DNA from 3 places in the Pseudomonas morbosilactucae genome. Region 1 is predicted to be linked to each of the others. Evidence: riboswitches for the same ligand, from Rfam matches in the RefSeq annotation. Region 1 holds a riboswitch; each other region holds the start of a gene.
The links. Region 1 has a riboswitch for cobalamin ahead of M1B35_RS22460 (CbtB domain-containing protein). Riboswitches for the same ligand answer to the same signal wherever they lie in the genome.

Region 1 (3,267 bases):
GGTACGGGCCTCATCGGCGCCCCATTGACGGTCGAAGTGTTTGTCAAAACGGGTGCCCACGCCCTGAATCAGCAAACGCATCGGCTTGTTGGGGATGGCGGCAAAGCCCTTGACCCGCAGGATGCCGTGCTTGACCACCAGTTGGGTCAGGGCGTCCAGCAGCAGGCTTTCTTCGGCCTGGGGCAGTTCGATGGAGATGGAGTCGAAGGCGTCGTGATCGTGGTCATCGTGATCGTCACCGTCGTGGTGGTGATCGTGGTGGCTGTGACGGCTATCGATGTGTTCTTCGGAGCCGGCACCCAGGCCCAGCAACACGTCCAGGGGCAGGCGGCCACTGCTGGCTTCGATGACTTTCACCGCCGGCGGCAGTTCTTCAGCGACTTCCAGGCGCACTTTGGCCAGGTCTTCAGGGCTGATCAGGTCGGCCTTGTTGAGGATCACCAGGTCGGCGCTGGACAGTTGGTCGGCGAACAGCTCGTGCAACGGCGATTCGTGGTCCAGGTTGGGGTCGAGCTTGCGCTGGGCGTCCACTTGGTCCGGGAACGCGGCGAAGGTGCCGGCGGCCACGGCCGGGCTGTCGACCACGGTAATCACCGCATCGACGGTGCAGGCGCTGCGGATTTCCGGCCACTGGAAGGCTTGCACCAAAGGCTTGGGCAGGGCCAGGCCGCTGGTTTCGATCAGGATGTGGTCGAGGTCGCCACGGCGTGCCACCAGCTCACGCATCACCGGGAAGAACTCTTCCTGCACGGTGCAGCACAGGCAGCCGTTGGCCAGTTCATAAACACGGCCATTAGCCTCTTCTTCGGTGCAGCCGATGGAGCACTGTTTGAGGATTTCGCCGTCGATGCCCAGCTCGCCGAACTCGTTGACGATCACCGCGATGCGTCGGCCCTGGGCGTTGTCCAGCATGTGCCGCAGCAAGGTGGTTTTACCTGAGCCGAGAAAGCCGGTGACGATGGTGACGGGAAGTTTGGCCAGTGTTTTCATCGGATGCCCTTTGGCAAGGTGGCGGGCATACGGGACGAGGGCCGCAGCGCCTGGCGCGCGGACGATTTCGCCACCGGATCACCCCGCCCGGTTGTAGTGAGAATCTGTGTCGAGGCAGGTCTCCTGGCTGACGGTGTGCCGGTCGTTCGACCGGCGGCCCCTGCGCCTTCCCGCACGCATGCCGGGAGGCAGCGGGCAGTGGCCGTGCAGAAGCGGAACCGTTCACAGTTGCGGGGGCAGCCGCGGCATTGACCGCGTTCCCGTCTTAGCTTCGGCATGCCGAAGAACCTCGAAGGCGCAAGGCTACGCAGAGCGCGGGGGCCGGTCAATGCGCAATGTGACGAGAGTGGCAACAGCCCCGGCCCAGGCCATTGCGGGTGCCTGGGGCGCTGCACGGTGCCAGTGAGAACGGTTGCCAATTGACGCCCACTCCCCGCCCATGCTCTCCTACACAACTTGTTACGGGTGCCCTTCACAGGGTGAAACGGGAAACCGGTGAATCACGTGCTTTACTCAAAGCCTTGACCAGTCCGGTGCTGCCCCCGCAACGGTAAGCGAGCGAAGTGTCAAATCCACTGTGCCACGGCATGGGAAGGAGACACTTGTCGGCCAGGCGCAAGCCCGACCCCTCGTGAGCCCGGAGACCGGCCCGCTGCACACATAAATAACAAACCCGCGGTGGGCGGGCGCTGTTAAAACCCTGCGGGCCTGCTCGCGGGGTTTTCTTGCGCACGTTGCACCCACTGCCAGACCAGAGGGAAGCGCCATGTCGATCATCAGCAGCACCAGCCATTCCGCCAGCACCACCCACACCCTGAGCCAACGCTTGGTCGCCGCCATCGGCGCGTCGATCCTCGGCGCCTGCCTGGTGTACTTCGCCGGTTTCTCGCACATCGAAGCGGTGCACAACGCCGCTCACGATACCCGTCACAGCGCCGCGTTCCCTTGCCACTGAGACCTGCCCCGATGATCAAGCGCATTGCCCAAACCGCCGGTTTCAGCGGGCTTCTGGCCGCCCTGCTGCTGACCCTGCTGCAAAGTTTCTGGGTCGCCCCGCTGATTCTGCAGGCGGAAACCTACGAGAACGCCCCTGCCGCCGAAGTCCATGAGCACGCCGACGGCGCCATGGCCGCCCACAGCCACGACGCCGAAGCCTGGGAGCCGGAAGACGGCTGGCAACGCGTCCTGTCCACCACCGGCGGTAACCTGGTGGTCGCCGTGGGCTTCGCCCTGATGCTCGCCGGCCTGTACACCCTGCGTGCACCGAACCGCACCTCCCAAGGCCTGCTGTGGGGCCTGGCCGGCTACGCCACCTTCTGCCTGGCGCCGACCCTGGGCCTGCCGCCGGAGCTGCCGGGCACTGCCGCCGCCGATCTGGCACAACGGCAAATCTGGTGGGTCGGCACTGCGGCGTCCACCGCCGTGGGCATCGCCTTGCTGGTGTTCGCCCAGAACTGGCTGCTGAAGGTGCTGGGCGCGGCCATTCTGGCAGTGCCCCATGTGATTGGCGCGCCACAGCCGGAAGTGCACTCGATGCTTGCACCGCAAGCCCTGGAAGCCCAGTTCAAGATCGCTTCGCAATTGACCAATGCCCTGTTCTGGCTGGCCCTGGGCCTGATCAGCGCCTGGTTGTTCCGACGCAAGAGTGACGGTCAATACTCGGCATGATCGACCTGCGCGCGGCGCCGTCCCTGGTGGTCGGCCTGGGCTGCCAGAAAGGCTGCCCGGCAAGCACGCTGCGCGCCCTGCTCGACCAGGCCTTGCAAGCCCATCGCCTTGACCTGCGGCAGGTCAAGGCGCTGGCCAGCATCGACTTGAAGCGTGAGGAGCCCGGCCTGCTGGAATTGGCCGCACAACTGAACCTGCCCCTGACCTGTTTCAGCAGCACTGAGCTGGCCCGCTACGCCCAGCAATTGAGCCACCGCTCGCAGATCGCTTTCGAACGCACCGGCTGTTACGGCGTGGCCGAAAGTGCAGCCCTAGCCCTGGCTGAACAACTGAGCAACGGACCGGCCACCCTGCTGATCTCGCGACAAAAATACGCCCAGGCCACCCTGGCATTGGCCGGCTGCGCGTAAAATCCCCGACAATCCCCGTTTCCGATCATGAGCGATCTTCATCTGCGGGCTCGTGTTGACCATTTTTCACAGGAGAAGGCCATGACCGTCTACTTTATCGGCGCCGGCCCCGGCGACCCGGACCTGATCACCGTCAAAGGCCAGCGTTTGATCCATCGGTGCCCGGTCATCATCTACGCCGGCTCCCTGGTGCCGACCG
Region 2 (3,267 bases), on a different contig from region 1:
AATCCCCAACAGGTAAGGGTCAGCCAGGGGATTGCGCAGCAGGGCTTGCAGCACCACCCCGGACAGCGCCAGCCCGGTGCCGCAGGCGGCGGCCACCAGGCCCGGGCCAGGCGGTAGTTCCAGACGATGCCTTCATCGATGGGGTCCAGCACGTGGCCGGCGTCCCAGAGTTTGTTGGCCAGGACCTGCAGCACCACCTGCAGGTCGATGTGGGTTTCGCCGATGCTCACCGCTGCCAGGACTCCCAGCAGCAACACCAGGCTGACCCACAGGCCGTGCCCGAGCAGCGGCGCGCATGCCCGGGCGACGCCGAGGGCACTCATGGTTGCGACTGGAGGCGCTGGCTGGCCTGGGCCAGGGCGTCGATGCCGTCGAACAGGCGCAGGCTGGCCTGCATGGCATGGGCGTCAATGATCAGAATGCGGTCGTGCTTGACCGCCTCCATATTGCGGGTCACCGGGTCGTTCTTGAGGAATTGCAGCTTCTTCTGGTAGTCATCGGCCGGAAAGCGGCGGCGGTCCATGCGGGCGATGATCAGGAAGGTCGGGTTGGCCTTGGCGATGGTTTCCCAGCCGACAGTGGGCCATTCCTCGTCGGATTCGATGACATTGCGCATGCCCAGGGTGTTGAGCATGAAGTCGGGAATGCCCTTGCGCCCGGCCACGTAGGGGTCGATATCGAGGTCGGCGCTGGAGAACCAGAACACCGCGGAGGGCGCCTGGCCCTGAGTCGGTGCCGCTTTGGCCACGGCGGCGGCGAGGCGGGCCTTGAGCTGCCCCACCAGTTGTTCGCCGCGCGCTTGCACGTCGAAGATCTGCGCCAGTTGCTCGATGCTCTTGTACAGGCTGTCGATGCGGAAGGTTTCCAGGCGCGTGCCGTCGGCGCCGCTGAGGTTGTCCTTGCCTTCGCAGTCCGACGGCATCAGGTACACCGGGATCTTCAGTTCTTCAAACTGCTCCCGGGTGCCGACCACGCCTTGGGCGCCGACCATCCATTCGAACTGCACCGCCACCAGGCCGGGGCGCTTGCCGATCACCGACTCGAAGCTCGGATCGTTGTCCGCCAGGCGCTCCACGGCGTCGTTCTGCGCCTTGAACTCGGGCAGCACGTCGTTGAACCACAGGGAGGTGCCGGCCAGTTTCGAACCCAAGCCCAAGGCGTAGAGCATCTCGGTGCCGGACTGGCCGATGGTCACGGCGCGGGCCGGGGCCTGGTTGAAGGTCAGGCGGGCGCCGCAGTTTTCCACGGTCAAGGGGTACTGGGTCGCCGGGGCGGCGAGGGCCAGGGAGCTGAAGCCGGCAGCGGCCAGCAGGGTGGCAAGGCGGGGCAGGGACATGAAAGGCGATCTCCATTCGAACGCGTGCACAGGCGGAGCGCACAGGTTTGGAAAACACATCCCACGCCGCGGGCGAAAAAAAGCCCGGGTACAGCGGATCGAGTCGTTGCAGACCGGCCGACGGATGTCCTTCCCGGACACCCCGCCGGTTAGTTGATGACGCTGGCCGGCAGGTCTCCTGACTGGCGCGTCATCACCTGGCTCCAGCCTTCCCGGGGTGACCCAGTGGCATGCTTCGGGAGCAGGCTCGGCGCCTACAGTTGCGGGGGCAGTTCCGTTTCAGCGCTCGCTTGGAGGCTGACGGATTCCCTATTATTTCCTTGCGGAAACCGGCGGGCAGCATGGTAAAGGATAGGCAGACGTCAGACCACGCTTGTTTTTGGCCAGCGGCGGCTGCGCTGCCGCACGGCTGAGTAAAAGGCGTTGAGAATCGCTACGAATTGCCACTGAAATGTTATAGAGTAACCGCCGTTTGCCCCTGGCCGCTCCGGCGGGGCGTCTTAATCCACCCTCTGCGTTGCGAAACCCCCATGACACACGCTGCTGTCCCTCACTCCGGCACCGCTGCCGGCCGCCTGCTTTCCATTGATGCATTGCGCGGGCTGGTGATCGTTTTCATGCTGCTTGACCATGTCCGCGAAACCTTTTTCCTGCATCGCCAGGTGATCGACCCCATGGATGTCACCAGCACCGAGCCGTCGCTGTTTTTTAGCCGGACCCTGGCCCACCTGTGTGCGCCGGTGTTTGTCTTGCTCACGGGGCTGTCGGCGTATCTGTTCGGTGAGAAGTACGCGGGCAAGGCGGATGTCTGCGCCTTTCTGTTCAAGCGCGGCCTGTTCCTGGTGCTGCTGGAAATCACGTTGGTGAACTTTGCCTGGACCTTCCAGCTACCGCCCACGGTGATCTACCTGCAAGTGATCTGGGCCATCGGTCTGAGCATGCTGGCCCTGTCGGCCATGGTCTGGCTGCCCCGGGCGCTGTTGCTGGTGCTGAGTGTGGGGATCATTGCCGGGCACAACCTGCTGGACGGCCTGCACTTTCCCCTGGAGTCGGCCCTGCATGTGCCGTGGGCGGTGTTGCATGACCGCGGTTGGATCGAGTTTTCCGACACCTTGCGCCTGCGCACGTCCTACCCGGTGCTGCCGTGGATCGGCGTGATCGGCCTGGGTTATGCCCTGGGCCCGTGGTTTGCTCGCGGGGCGGACGCGGCCCTGCGTCAACGGCGTTTGTGGCTGTGCGGTGTGGCCGGCCTGCTGGGCTTTGTCGCCCTGCGCCTGGTCAACGGCTACGGCGAGAAGCCCATGGCCCAGGCGGACAGCGCGATGCAGACGCTGATGGGCTTCTTCAACATCACCAAGTACCCGCCGTCCTTGCTGTTCATCACCCTGACCCTGAGCGTCGGCCTGTTGCTGTTGCTGTGGTTCGAGCGGCGCCAGGGCAGTGCCTGGATGCGGCCGCTGACGGTGTTCGGGTCGGCACCGATGTTCTTCTACCTGCTGCACCTGTATGTGCTCAAGGTCCTGTACTTGCTGAGCGTGGCGCTGTTCGGCCTGAACCAGGGCCAGTACTTCGGCTTCGACGGCATCTGGGCCGTGTGGCTGGTGTCGGCCTTGCTGGCGGTGGCGCTGTACCCGCCGGTGCGCTGGTTCTCGGCGTTGAAGGCACGACGCCGGGACATCGCCTGGTTGAAGTACCTGTAGCCCCTGACCGCCCATCGCCCTTTGGGGTGCTGGGCGGTTTTTTTTGTCGACCGAGGCAATGCTCGCTTGAACGGACCAGTGCAACTCTTTACTGTATATAAACCCAGTACCGAGAATCGTCATGCAGCTGATCGACAAGTTGAGCATCCTCGCCGACGCGGCCAAATACGACGCCTCCTGCGCCAGCAGCGGTGCGCCAAAACGCAGCTCCGCCGGCCAGTCCGGGCTGGG
Region 3 (3,267 bases), on a different contig from region 1:
CACTTCGCAACTGCTGGCCAGGGCTTGCGCCGCGGCGTCCAAACGCACGTCCAGATCATTCAGCTCGCTGGCCTGCACCAGGCCCAGATGCCGGCTCGGCAATTCGATCCCGATCTCCCGGGACAACGCGCCATACCAACGCAGCCCTTCGGTCAAGCTGCCTTCGAGCAACTGCGCGTGACGCAGGGTGCCGACCCGGTTGGCCAGCACTCCGGCAAACGGCAAATCGGGCTGATAACGGGCCAACCCCAACGCCAGGGCACCGAACGTCTGGGCCATGGCCGTGCCATCGATCACCCCCAGCACCGGCACGCCAAAGTGCCGGGCCAGATCGGCGCTGGACGGCGTACCGTCGAACAGCCCCATGACCCCTTCGATCAGGATCAGATCGGCCTCGCCCGCGGCGTCCCACAACAGACGCCGGCTCTCCTGCTCGCCGACCATCCACATGTCCAGCTGATAAACCGGTGCGCCACTGGCGCGCTCAAGGATCATCGGGTCAAGAAAGTCCGGGCCGCACTTGAACACCCGCACCTTGCGCCCTTGGTTACGGTGCAAGCGCGCCAGGGCAGCGGTCACGGTGGTCTTGCCCTGGCCGGAGGCCGGTGCGGCGATCAACACCGCCGGGCAATGACGAACTTCACTCATGCTGGGACGCTCACAGTTCAACCCCTTTCTGCGCCTTGATGCCGGCCTGGAAGGCGTGCTTGACCACGCCCATTTCGGTGACGGTATCGGCCAGTTCGATCATCTCCGGCTTGGCACCACGGCCGGTTACCACTACATGCTGCATGGGCGGACGGGCCTGCAAGTCGCTGAGCACCTGATCCAGGTCGAGGTAACCGTGCTTGAGGGCGATGTTCAATTCGTCGAGCACCACCAGGCCGATGGCCGGGTTGCGCAGCAACTCGCGGGACACAGCCCACGCGGCCTCGGCGGCAGCGATATCACGCTGGCGATCCTGGGTCTCCCAAGTAAAGCCTTCGCCCATCACATGGAAGCGCACTTGCTCGGGAAAACGCCGGAAGAACAACTCCTCGCCGGTGCTGTTGCGGCCTTTGATGAACTGCACCACGCCGCATTGCATGCCGTGGCCCATGGAACGCGCGAGCATGCCGAAAGCCGAGCTGCTCTTGCCTTTGCCATTGCCGGTCAACACCAGCAGCAAACCGCACTCGTTGGGCGAGTTGGCGATGCGTTCGTCGATCACGGCTTTTTTGCGCAACATCCGCGCCACATGGCGTTCGTCACGATCGGGGGATTCAGTCATGGGGCAGCTCTCCGTTGGGGCTGGATAACGGGGGGCAGGAAAAAAGGGTATAGAAGGCGCAAGCCTGGCATCGCCCACCGTGATGCCGTTGGATGGATCAGGCCGGTCTCCGGGCTCATGAGGGGCATCACTGCCGGACCGCGCGCCTTCCCGCATCGATCTCGACACAGTGGCATCAGGCGCAGTCTTGACTCATTTACCGTTGCGGGGGCAGCGCCGGAATCGTCGCCCGTTCCACTGGAGGAACGTGCACTCACCGGCTTCCCTGTTTCACTCTGTCGACCGTGGGCCACAGAGCACCTGAAACAAGTCGCGAAGGTTAGAGGGTTGGGGGTGGAGCGTCAATTAAAGCCGGCCGTCGGCGACACGTGGAGAACACCACAGATCAATAAAATGACGCCAATCTTGTGCCACACTGGAAGCAGTGATATCAAATAGCCATAACGGCAAAAAACCCAGACCAATCACAAACAATAAGGGTGAGTTCGATGCAAGGCATGACCATCAGCAATCCACGACTGGAATTCCTGCGCCCCCTGCTGGAGCGCTGGTTCGATTGCATTGACCGCTACAACGCGGTGCGCGGCGATAACGAAACACCGTACTGGTTCGACGAACACGCCAACCTGGGCCTGCTGTCTGCCGCAGCCTGGATGGCGGAAATGGTCACCCTGGAACAGACCCAGAGCAAAAAACAGCAGGAAGACGGCGATCGCAACAGCCGCGCCGACCTCTACATTGCCAGCCAGGACGAGCGCGTCTACATCCAGGCCACCCAGCGCTGGCCACGGGTCAACAACCTCAACCTGACCCAAGCCTTGCTGGACGCCACCAGCGCCGCAAAAAGCATCAGCTACGCCAGCGACCTGCGGCTTGGCTGCCTGTTTGTCGCCCCGCAAAAGGCCCAGCACAGCGCCACCCCGGAAGAACTCCAGGACATGGTCGACGACCTGCAGAAGGAACACAGTTGCGCCGTTGCCTGGTACTTCCCTTACGCCTACCGCAAGCTGCGCAACGAGGCCGGCAACTACCACCCAGGTATCGCCGTACTGTTCAAAGAGGCCCGCTGAACGGTTTGAACCATCGGTAAGCGCTGTTCCTCTATGACTAGACACCCCCTCGTGTACGCATAGGGAAACCCGCATGTTCAAGCCCAACACCTTTCTATTGATCGCTGTCGCCACAGGCCTGGCCGCCTGCGGCGAAACAGCGCGCCTGCAGGTCAGCGACGGTACCGGCCCCACGCCAACCTTGCCCGAGCCGAACAAAACCCTGATCCCGACATTGAACATCGCCCCGGCGATCGGCTGGCCCCAGGGCGCCAAGCCGATCGCGGCGCCCGGCACCCAGGTCTCCGCCTTTGCCGAAGGCCTGGACCACCCGCGCTGGCTCTATGTGCTGCCCAACGGTGACGTGCTGGTGGCGGAAACCAATGCGCCGTCCAAACCCGATGACAGCAAGGGCATTCGCGGCTGGGTCATGGGCAAGGTCATGGGCCGCGCGGGTGCCGCAGTGCCCAGCGCCAACCGCATCACCCTGCTGCGCGACCAGGATCACGACGGCGTGGCGGAAACCCGTACGGTATTGATCGATCAGCTCAACTCACCATTTGGCATGACCCTGGTGGGCAACGACCTGTATGTGGCCGACACCGATCGACTGCTGCGCTTTCCCTACCGAACGGGCGATACCCAAATCAGCGTCGCGCCGACCAAGGTCGTCGACTTGCCCGGCGGCACGTTGAACCACCACTGGACCAAAAACGTCATTGCCAGCAAAGACGGGAGCAAGCTGTACGTCACGGTGGGCTCCAACAGCAACGTTGGCGAAAACGGCTTGGACCAGGAACAGGGCCGCGCGGCCATCTGGGAAGTGGACCGCGCCAGCGGCCAGCAACGGATCTTCGCCTCAGGCCTGCGCAATCCCAACGGCCTGGCGTGGGAGCCCGACAGCGGGCAGTTGTGGACAGCGGTCAACGAGCGCGATGAGATCGGCAG

Region 2: another riboswitch for cobalamin. It lies ahead of M1B35_RS13320 (ABC transporter substrate-binding protein); the one in region 1 lies ahead of M1B35_RS22460 (CbtB domain-containing protein).
Region 3: another riboswitch for cobalamin. It lies ahead of cobO (cob(I)yrinic acid a,c-diamide adenosyltransferase); the one in region 1 lies ahead of M1B35_RS22460 (CbtB domain-containing protein).

The regions. Positions count from the first base shown of each region.
Region 1 covers NZ_JALQCX010000043.1:11,984-15,250, reverse strand. Annotated here, with positions in the region: gene cobW (cobalamin biosynthesis protein CobW) at 1-990, opposite strand, end outside; cobalamin riboswitch at 1,087-1,297, opposite strand; cobalamin riboswitch at 1,437-1,657, shown strand; gene M1B35_RS22460 (CbtB domain-containing protein) at 1,757-1,945, shown strand; gene M1B35_RS22455 (CbtA family protein) at 1,957-2,658, shown strand; gene M1B35_RS22450 (cobalamin biosynthesis protein) at 2,655-3,068, shown strand; gene cobM (precorrin-4 C(11)-methyltransferase) at 3,150-3,267, shown strand, end outside.
Region 2 covers NZ_JALQCX010000022.1:38,086-41,352, reverse strand. Annotated here, with positions in the region: partial or broken gene M1B35_RS13325 (FecCD family ABC transporter permease) at 1-323, opposite strand, end outside; gene M1B35_RS13320 (ABC transporter substrate-binding protein) at 320-1,336, opposite strand; cobalamin riboswitch at 1,488-1,685, opposite strand; gene M1B35_RS13315 (acetyltransferase domain-containing protein) at 1,867-3,036, shown strand; gene M1B35_RS13310 (putative DNA modification/repair radical SAM protein) at 3,158-3,267, shown strand, end outside.
Region 3 covers NZ_JALQCX010000011.1:298,167-301,433, forward strand. Annotated here, with positions in the region: gene M1B35_RS07975 (cobyrinic acid a,c-diamide synthase CobB) at 1-648, opposite strand, end outside; gene cobO (cob(I)yrinic acid a,c-diamide adenosyltransferase) at 659-1,270, opposite strand; cobalamin riboswitch at 1,354-1,589, opposite strand; gene M1B35_RS07985 (hypothetical protein) at 1,759-2,340, shown strand; gene M1B35_RS07990 (PQQ-dependent sugar dehydrogenase) at 2,414-3,267, shown strand, end outside.